Regions from separate parts of the Dactylosporangium sp. NPDC000244 genome, predicted to be linked through region 1. Evidence: riboswitches for the same ligand, from Rfam matches in the RefSeq annotation. Region 1 holds a riboswitch; the other holds the start of a gene.
What was found. Region 1 has a riboswitch for thiamine pyrophosphate ahead of thiS (sulfur carrier protein ThiS). Riboswitches for the same ligand answer to the same signal wherever they lie in the genome.
Positions count from the first base shown of each region.

Region 2: it holds a riboswitch for thiamine pyrophosphate, as region 1 does, so the genes downstream of both, ABT369_RS40760 (ECF transporter S component) here and thiS (sulfur carrier protein ThiS) in region 1, are expected to answer to the same signal.

Region 1 is NZ_JBEPEH010000016.1:57,546-62,121, reverse strand. It holds gene ABT369_RS23335 (aldo/keto reductase) at 1-493, opposite strand, end outside; gene thiE (thiamine phosphate synthase) at 512-1,129, shown strand; gene thiO (glycine oxidase ThiO) at 1,126-2,175, shown strand; TPP riboswitch at 2,201-2,311, shown strand; gene thiS (sulfur carrier protein ThiS) at 2,311-2,514, shown strand; gene ABT369_RS23315 (thiazole synthase) at 2,507-3,271, shown strand; gene ABT369_RS23310 (thiamine phosphate synthase) at 3,265-3,780, shown strand; gene thiD (bifunctional hydroxymethylpyrimidine kinase/phosphomethylpyrimidine kinase) at 3,777-4,565, shown strand.
Region 2 is NZ_JBEPEH010000035.1:56,813-61,388, reverse strand. It holds gene ABT369_RS40770 (energy-coupling factor transporter transmembrane component T family protein) at 1-461, opposite strand, end outside; gene ABT369_RS40765 (ABC transporter ATP-binding protein) at 494-1,822, opposite strand; gene ABT369_RS40760 (ECF transporter S component) at 1,826-2,395, opposite strand; TPP riboswitch at 2,474-2,588, opposite strand; gene ABT369_RS40755 (alpha/beta fold hydrolase) at 2,641-3,465, shown strand; gene ABT369_RS40750 (acyl-CoA dehydrogenase family protein) at 3,504-4,576, shown strand, end outside.

The DNA of each region.
Region 1 (4,576 bases):
ACTGCCAGGCGTACATGCTGGACGCCCCGATGTAGCGGGCCTTGCCGGCGCGGACGACGTCGTGCAGGGCCTGCATCGTCTCCTCGATCGGGGTGGCGGGGTCCCAGCGGTGGATCTGGTACAGGTCGACGTGGTCGGTGCCGAGGCGGCGCAGCGAGTCGTCGATGCCCGCGAGGATGTGCTTGCGGGACAGGCCGCCGTCGTTGGGGGCGTCGCTCATCCGGCCGTGGACCTTCGTGGCCAGGACGTAGTCGTCGCGGCGCTGGAAGTACTTCGCCAGCAGCCGGCCCGTGATCACCTCGCTGGCGCCGAGGGAGTAGACGTCGGCCGTGTCGAAGAACGTGATCCCGGCCTCGGCGGCGCGGCGCACGAACGGGTCGGCACCCTCCTCGCCCAGCGCCCAGGGGCGCTGGGCCGGATCGCCGTAGCTCATCATGCCGAGACAGATTTCGGAGACCTGCAGGCCGGTCCGGCCGAGTCGCACTTGCTTCATGTCTGAAAAACTATCGTGGTGCCCATCCTCGGACGACTGCATCTCGTGACCGACACCCGGCCCGGCCGCAACGCGCTCGAGGTCGTCGCGGCGGCCCTGCGCGCCGGCTTCGACACGGTGCAGGTGCGCCCCGAGGACGCCCTGACCGACCGCGAGGCCTTCGAGCTGACCGTGCGCGTGCTGGCCATGTGCCGCGAGCTGGGCCGCACGTGCCTGGTCAACGACCGGCTGCACCTCGCGCTCGCGGCCGGGGCCGACGGCGGGCACGTCGGCGCCGACGACCTGCCGGTGGCCGCGGCCCGGCGCATCCTCGGCCCGCACGCGATCCTCGGCGCGACCGCCCGCGACCCGCACACGGCGCGCCGGGCGGTCGCCGACGGGGCCTCCTACCTCGGCGTCGGGCCCGCGTTCGCGACCACCACGAAGAGCGGGCTGCCCGACGCGATCGGCCCGGCCGGGGTGCGCGCGGTGGCCGAGGCGGTGCCCGTGCCCGTGGTGGCGATCGGCGGGGTGACCGCGGCCCGGGCCGGCGAGCTGTTCGCGGCCGGCGCGCACGCCGTCGCCGTGGTGGGCGCGGTCAGCGGCGCGGCGGACCCGTACGCGGCGGCCCGGGAGTTCCTGGAGTGCCCGGCATGAGCATGAGCATGAGCATCGGCATCGTGGGCGGCGGGATCATCGGGCTCAGCATCGCCTTCGAGCTCGTCGAGCGGGGTGCCGGGGGCATCACGGTGTACGACGGCGACCCCGCACGAGGCGCCGGGCTGGTCGCGGCCGGGATGCTCGCGCCCACGGCCGAGGCCGTCTTCGGCGAGGAGGATCTGCAGGCGCTGATGCTCGAGTCGATGCGCCGCTGGCCGTCGTTCGCCGAGCGGGTCGAGGCGCGGACCGGACTGCCGATCTCGTACCGCACCGACGGCACCCTCCTCGTCGCGCTCACCGCCGACGACCAGGCCGAGATCGACCGGCTCATCGGCTTCTACCGCCGCGCCGGCACCCCGATCGAGCCGCTCACCGGCCGCGAGCTGCGCGAGCGCGAGCCGCTGCTCGCCCCGCGGGTCCGCGGCGGCGCCCTCGCCTCCGGCGATCACCAGGTCGACCCGCGGCTGCTGCTGCGGGCCCTGCGCACCCTGCCGGTGCGGTTCGAGGCGCGGGACGTCGCCGACCCGTCCACCCTGCGGGACGATGTGATCATCGTCGCGGCCGGCGCCGCTTCGGCCGCGCTGACCGGGCTGCCGGTGCGCCCGGTGAAGGGCCAGCTGCTGCGGCTGCGGGGCGCCGAGCCGCTGCTGCGCCACGTCGTGCGGGGCGTGGCCCGGGGCCGGGACGTGTACCTCGTGCCGCGCCGCGACGGCGAGCTGGTCGTCGGCGCCACCGAGGAGGAGCGCGGGGCCGACACCACGGTCACCGCCGGCGGCGTGCTGGACCTGCTCCACCCGGCCGCCGACCTGCTGCCCGGGGTCGCGGAGCTGGTCCTGGCCGAGACCCTCGCCGGCCTGCGCCCGGGCACGCCCGACAACGCCCCGGTCATCGACCGGCTCGCGTCCGGGGCGATCGTCGCCACCGGCCATCACCGCAACGGGGTGCTGCTGGCCCCGGCGACCGCCGCCGCCGTCGCCGACCTGGCGCTGCTCGGCGCGACCGGGGTCGACGTTCGAGCCTTCGGGGCCGGGCGCTTTACCTGACGGCTCCGGCGGCGTTATCGTCGGACACGTACCCCACGGGAGTCCGGTGCGACCGGGCTGAGAGGGGGGCTGTGAGCCCCCGACCGTAGAACCTGATCCGGATCATGCCGGCGCAGGGAGGCAGGAGTGAGTTCCATGCAGCTCGTGGTCAACGCCGTCGCATCGACCGTCGATGAGGGCATCACCGTCGCCGACGTGGTGCGGATGCTCGCCGGAGAGGATCCGCGCGGGATCGCCGTCGCCCTCAACGGTGACGTGGTGCCCCGTTCGCGCTGGGCGCAGACCCGCCCGGCCGAGGGCGACCAGGTCGAGGTGCTGACGGCGGTGCAGGGTGGCTGACGCACTGGTGCTGGACGGCGTCGAGCTGCCGTCCCGGCTCATCCTGGGCACCGGCGGGGCGACCAGCCACGCGGCCCTGGAGGCGGCCATCCGGGCCAGCGAGACCGCGCTCGTCACCGTCGCCCTGCGCCGGCTCGACCCGGCCGCGCCCTCGCTGCTCGACGTCGTCGAGCGCTGCGGGGTGCGCGTCCTGCCCAACACGGCCGGCTGCTACACGGCCACCGAGGCGGTCAAGCTCGCCCACCTCGCCCGCGAGGCCTTCGGCACCGCCTGGGTGAAACTCGAGGTGATCGGCGACGAGGAGACCCTGCTGCCCGACGGGGTCGAGCTGGTCGACGCGGCCGCGCGGCTCGTCGGGGACGGGTTCACCGTCCTGCCGTACACCAGCGACGACCCCATCCTCGCCCAGCGCCTCGCCGACGTGGGCTGCGCGGCCGTCATGCCGCTCGGCGCCCCCATCGGCTCCGGCCTGGGCATCCGCAACCCGCACAACATCGCGCTCATCCGGCGGCTCGTCACCGTCCCCGTCATCCTCGACGCCGGGATCGGCACCGCCTCCGACGCGGCCCTGGCGATGGAGCTGGGCTGCGACGGTGTGCTGCTCGCCTCCGCCGTCACCCGGGCCGAGCACCCGGCGCGCATGGCCGAGGCGATGCGCCTCGCGGTGCGGGCCGGGCGGCTGGCCCACCTGGCCGGGCGCATCCCCCGGCGCCTGCACGCGACCGCATCCAGCCCGACCGGAGGTATGCCGTGGTAGAGCCCGGCCTCATCGTCTTCACCGACCGCCGGCAGAGCGAGCGCCCGCTGGACGAGGTGATCGCGGGCGCCGTCGACGGCGGGGCCCGGGTGGTGGTCCTGCGCGAGCACGACCTCCCGCCGCGGCGCCGGCTCAAGCTCGCGTCCACCCTGCGCAGCCTCCTCGACCAGGCCGGCGGCCGGCTGCTGCTGGAGGAGGACGGGGCCCTGCGCAAGTGCCACGGCCTCGAGGAGCTGGTGGCGGCCGCGGACGACCCCGCCGACTACGTGACCCTCTCGCCGATCTTCGCCACGCGCAGCAAGCCCGGCTACGGCCCGCCGCTCGGCCTGGCCGCCCTGGGCCGGATGGCGATGGCCGCGCCCGTGCCGGTCTTCGCGCTCGGCGGCGTCGACACCCCCGGCCGGGTCCGCGACTGCCTCGACGAGGGCGCCGCGGGTGTGGCCGTGATGGGTGTCGTCATGCGCGCCGAGGACCCGGCCCGCCTGGTCAAGGAGCTGCTGGCGGCATGAACCCTCCCGTGGCGCTCACCATCGCCGGCTCCGACTCCGGGGGCGGGGCCGGGATCCAGGCCGACCTCAAGACCTTCGCCGCGCACGAGGTCTTCGGCACCAGCGTCATCACCGCGCTCACCGCGCAGAACACGGCGGGCGTGCGGGCCATCTCCGCGGTCGACCCGGGGTTCGTCGAGGCCCAGCTCGAGGCCGTCCTCGACGACCTGCCCGTCGCCGGGGTGAAGACCGGCATGCTGGCCAACCCGGACACCGTCGCGCTCGTGGCCCGGCTCGCCCCGCGGCTGCCGAACCTGGTGGTCGACCCGGTGCTCGTGGCCTCCTCCGGCGACCGGCTCTTCACCGCCGACGCCGAGCGCGCGTACCTCGAGCTGCTCTTCCCGCACGCCGCCGTGGTCACGCCGAACCTGCGCGAGGCCTCGGTGCTGCTCGGCCGCGAGGTGCTCGACGCCGACGACGCCGCCAAGGCCGCCGGGGACCTGGCCGCGTACGGGCCCCGGTGCGTCGTGGTCAAGGGCGGCCACCTGCGGGGGAGCGCCGAGGCCGTGGACGCGGTCTGGTACGACGGCCACACCTCGCTGCTGAGCGCCCCCTGGATCGACACGACCAACAACCACGGGACCGGCTGCACCTTCGCGGCCGCGACCGCCGCCCGGCTCGCGGCCGGCGACGAGCTGCCCGTCGCCCTCGCGCGCGCGAAGTCCTACGTCCACTCGGCCCTCACCCGCTCGGCGTCCTGGACCTTGGGCGCCGGCCACGGCCCGCTGGCCTGGGGCCCCTTCTAGCACCACTTCTT
Region 2 (4,576 bases), on a different contig from region 1:
TACTCCCCGGCGAGCAGCGGCGCCAGGCGGAGCGCGGCCAGGGCGCCGATCGCGAACCGGGGCGGGACCCGCAGGTGCGCGACGAGCGAGTCGGCGAGGTCGGTCGGGTCGATGGTCGCGAACACCACGAAGCCGGGCAGCCCGACGGCGAGCAGCCGCAGGGCGTAGCCGACCGCGTTCTCGCGCACGTCGAGCCCGGCGACGTGCGCGACGACCGGCGAGTCCTGCGCCCCGAGCAGCACGGTGAAGCCGAAGATGCCGGCCGCGGAGACCAGGATCGGCCAGCCCCGCCGCCACAGCGTGCCCAGGCCGAGCCCGGTGAACGGCAGCAGCACCAGCAGCACGCCGATGACGGTCAGCGAGGCGGCCGGGTCCAGGGTGGTGACCACCGCCGCGGTCACCAGCAGCGCGGCGAGCAGCTTGGCCACCGCGTCGCGCCGCCCGAGCCAGGTCCCGTTCATCGGCGAAGGTCCAGTCGTCGGCGATGGTCCGGTCATCGGCGCAGCTCCAGCCGCCGGTCGCCGATCGCGGCCACGAGCTGCGGGTCGTGGGTGACCAGCACCAGCGCCCGGCCCTCGTCGCGCAGGTCGGCGAGCAGGGTCACCAGCTCCCGCCAGGTGCGCAGGTCCTGCCCGAACGTCGGCTCGTCCAGGACCAGCACCCGGGGCGCGGCGGCGAGCGCGGTCGCGACGCTGAGCCGGCGCTGTTCGCCGCCGGAGAGCGTGAAGGGGTTGGCGAGGGCCAGGCGGTCGAGGTACAGCCGCTGCAACAGGTGATCGACCGTCGCCTCGGACGCGCCCCCGAGGGCCAGCTCGGCGCGGACGGTGTCGGTGACGAACTGGTGCTCGGGGTTCTGGAACACCGAGCCGATCCGCGTGGCCAGGCTCCGCGCCCGCCAGCGGTGCGGCGGGCGGCCCGCGTCCCGCCCGGCCAGCGCGGCCGAGGCCGTCACCCGCCCGGCCCGCGGCTTCGTCAGGCCGCCGAGCAGCAGCGCGAGGGTCGTCTTGCCGGCGCCGTTGGGGCCCTCGACCGCGAGGGCCTGCCCCGCGCGCACCTCCTCGTCGACGACGGCGGCGGTGTGCGGCAGGGCCAGGCGCTCGGCGGTGAGCAGCGCCTCGCCCGGGGCGGTGACGGCCCGGCGGGCCGGCAGCGGGGCGCCGGGGCTCCAGACCGCGTCGGGGTCGTCGCCGATCACGACGGTCCGGTCGACCAGGGGGAGGGCCTCGTCGACCCGGTGCTCGACCAGCACCAGGGTCGCGTCGAGGTCCTGGATGACCTTGGCGATGGCGGTACGGACGAGCTGCGCCCCCTCCGGATCGAGGTTCGCGGTCGGCTCGTCGAGCAGCAGCAGCCCGGGCCGCAGCGCGATCACGCCGGCGATGGCCAGCCGCTGCTGCTCGCCGCCGGAGAGCGCGGCGGTGCTGCGGGCGCGGTCGTACGGGAAGCCGACGGCGCTCAGCGCGGCGTCGACCCGCGGCCAGATCTCGGCCCGGGGCACGCCGCGGTTCTCCAGGCCGAAGGCGACGTCGTCGCCGGCCCGGCTCATCACGAGCTGGGTCTGGGGGTCCTGGAACACGATCCCCGTCGTGTTGCGCTGCCGGCGCGCGTCGCGGCCGTCGACCAGGACCTCGCCCTCCTGCTCGCCGGAGTCCTCGGCGAGCAGGCCGGCCAGGGCGGCGAGCAGCGTGGACTTGCCGGCCCCGGAGGCGCCCAGCAGCAGGACCCGCTCGCCGTGCTCGATGCGCAGGTCGAGGTGGCGGATCGCCCAGGCCTTGCGCCCGGCGTGCCGCCACCCGAACCCGCGGAATTCGACGGTGCTCAACGCTTAGACGGCAACCCGCTCCCGGCCGGACGGGAAGCGGTCCAGCACGCCCGTGCGCGACAGCGCGCGCTGCAGGGCCCAGCTGCCGCCGCCGGCGACGATCGCGCCGCTGGCCACGACGAGCGCCGCGTAGGTCCACTTCTGGCCGGCCGTGAACGTGTCGCCGTAGTAGACGCTCAGGTCGAACAGCGCGGCGCCCACGCCGGAGAGGGCGCCCGCGACCAGGGCGTTGACGAGTTTGTACCCGCGGTAGCCGGTCGCGGCGAAGCCGAACTCGCCGCCGATGCCCTGCACCAGGCCGGACACCACGACGGTGAGCCCCCACGCCGAGCCGAACAGCGCGGAGACGGTCGCGGCGACGAGCTCGGTGTAGAGGCCGGCGCCGGGCTTGCGGATGACGAGCGGCCCGAGGACCGCGGGGATGAGCCACACGCCGTAGATCACCGCGCGCCAGGGCAGCGCGAAGCTCTCCAGGGCGTTCCACAGGTTGTTCCAGGCGTAGAACACCCCGGCGAAGGCCACGGCGATGATGGACGCGACGACGATGTCGACGGTCCGCCAACGGGTCTGCATGGTTGAACCTCCCAGTTCGTGCGAACCAGAAGGAGACGCGACGTCACGCCGGCCCTTGGATAGGCCGACGTGACGGCTGGCGTGAGGTGACCGAGCTCCCTGCGCTGGCATTACCCAGATCAGGTTCGAGGGTCTGCGGGGCCGTCGGACGGCCGTCGCACTCTCAGCGCTGTGCGCTCCCCTGTCGGATGTGCAGTTGTTTCCCGACGGTAACAGTGATCGTCGCCAACTCGTAGTCTCGGGTCATGAAAATCACGGCGCGCTCGCTCACGTTCGATGTGTTCGACGGCGGCCCGGCCGACGGGGAGCCGGTGCTGCTGCTGCACGGATTCCCGCAGCACAGCGGCGAGTGGGCGGCGGTCACCCCGCTGCTGCACGCCGCTGGCCTGCGCACCTACGCCCTCGACCAGCGGGGCACCTCGCCCGGCGCCCGTCCCGCGCCGGTCGAGGCCTACCGGATCACCGAGTGCGCGCTGGATGTCGTGGCGGTCCTCGACGCGCTGGAGATTCCGGCGGTACACCTGGTGGGCCACGACTGGGGAGCGATCTGCGCCTGGCACGTGGCGCTGCGGCACGCCGCCCGGGTGCGCACGCTCACGGCGGTTTCGGTGCCGCACCCGCACGCCTCGGCCTACGCCTACGCGAACGACCCGGACCAGCGGGAGCGCTCGGCGTACATCAAGCTCTTCCGGCAGCCGGGCAAGGCCGAGGAGGTGCTGCTGGCCGACTCCGCGCGACGGCTGCGCGGGCTGTTCGCGCCGCTGGAGGACGTCGAGGGGTACGTGCGGCCGCTGCTCGAGCCGGGGGCGCTGACGGCGGCGCTGAACTGGTACCGGGCGATGAGCTCGCTCGACCTCGTCGGGCTGGGGCCCGCCACGGTGCCGACGACGTACGTGTGGAGCGACGGCGATGTGGCCATCGGCCCGACGGCGGCCCGCGCCTGTGCCGAGCACGTCGCGGCCGGCTACCGGTTCGTGCCGCTGGCCGGCGTCAGCCACTGGATCCCCGACGAGGCACCCGCCGCGGTCGCGGCCGCGATCGTTGGCATAGCCGACGCTACTCGTGGGTAATAACCTGGAGGTTCGGGAGCGTCTACCTGGGGGTGTCCATGGTTGCGACGTCGGTGCGCGCGGAACGGGAGGCGCGCAAGGTCATCGAGGAGAACCGCGAGACCGAGTGGCGCAAGCCGAGCTTCGGCAAGGAGCTCTTTCTCGGCCGGCTGCGCCTGGATCTCATCGACCCGCTGCCGGAGCTCGATCCGGCCGCCGAGGCGCGCGGCGCCGAGTTCCGCGCCAAGCTCGCCGCCTACCTGAGCGCGGAGGTGGACGGCCAGCAGATCGAGCGCGACGCCCACATCCCGGACGAGGTGCTGCGCTCGCTCGGGGAGCTGGGCGCCTTCGGGATGAAGATCGACGAGCGGTACGGCGGGCTGGGCCTGACCAATCTCGACTACTGCCGCGCGCTCATGCTCGTCGGCTCGGTCAACCCGTCCATCGGCGCGCTGCTGTCGGCGCACCAGTCGATCGGCGTGCCGCAGCCGCTCAAGCTGATCGGCAACGACGAGCAGAAGCAGCGCTTCCTGCCCCGCCTGGCCGCCGGGGAGGTCTCCGCGTTCCTGCTCACCGAGCCGGAGGTCGGTTCGTTCCCGGCCGGGATGCGCACCGCCGCGGTGCCCACCGAGGACGGCGACTACCTGCTCAACGGCGTCAAGCTGTGGGCCACCAACGGGACCTTGGCCACCCTGTTCGTGGTCATGGCGGTGGTGCCCAGGAGCGAGGGGCACAAGGGCGGGATCACCGCGTTCGTGGTCGAGGGCGACGCGCCCGGCGTGACCATCGAGCGGCGCAACGCGTTCATGGGCCTGCGCGGCCTGGAGAACAGCGTCACCCGCTTCCACGACGTGCGCGTGCCCAAGGAGAACGTCATCGGCGGCGAGGGTCAGGGCCTGCGCATCGCCCTGAGCACGCTCAACACCGGCCGGCTGTCGCTGCCGGCGATGTGCGTCGGGGCCGGCAAGTGGTGCCTCGGCGTGGCCCGCGAGTGGGCCGCGGAGCGGGTGCAGATGGGCCGGCCGATCGGCACGTACGAGGCGATCGCCAAGAAGATCGCGTTCATCGCCGGCACCACCTACGGGATGGAGGCCATGCTCGAGGTCTCCTGCCGGCTCGCCGACGACAACCG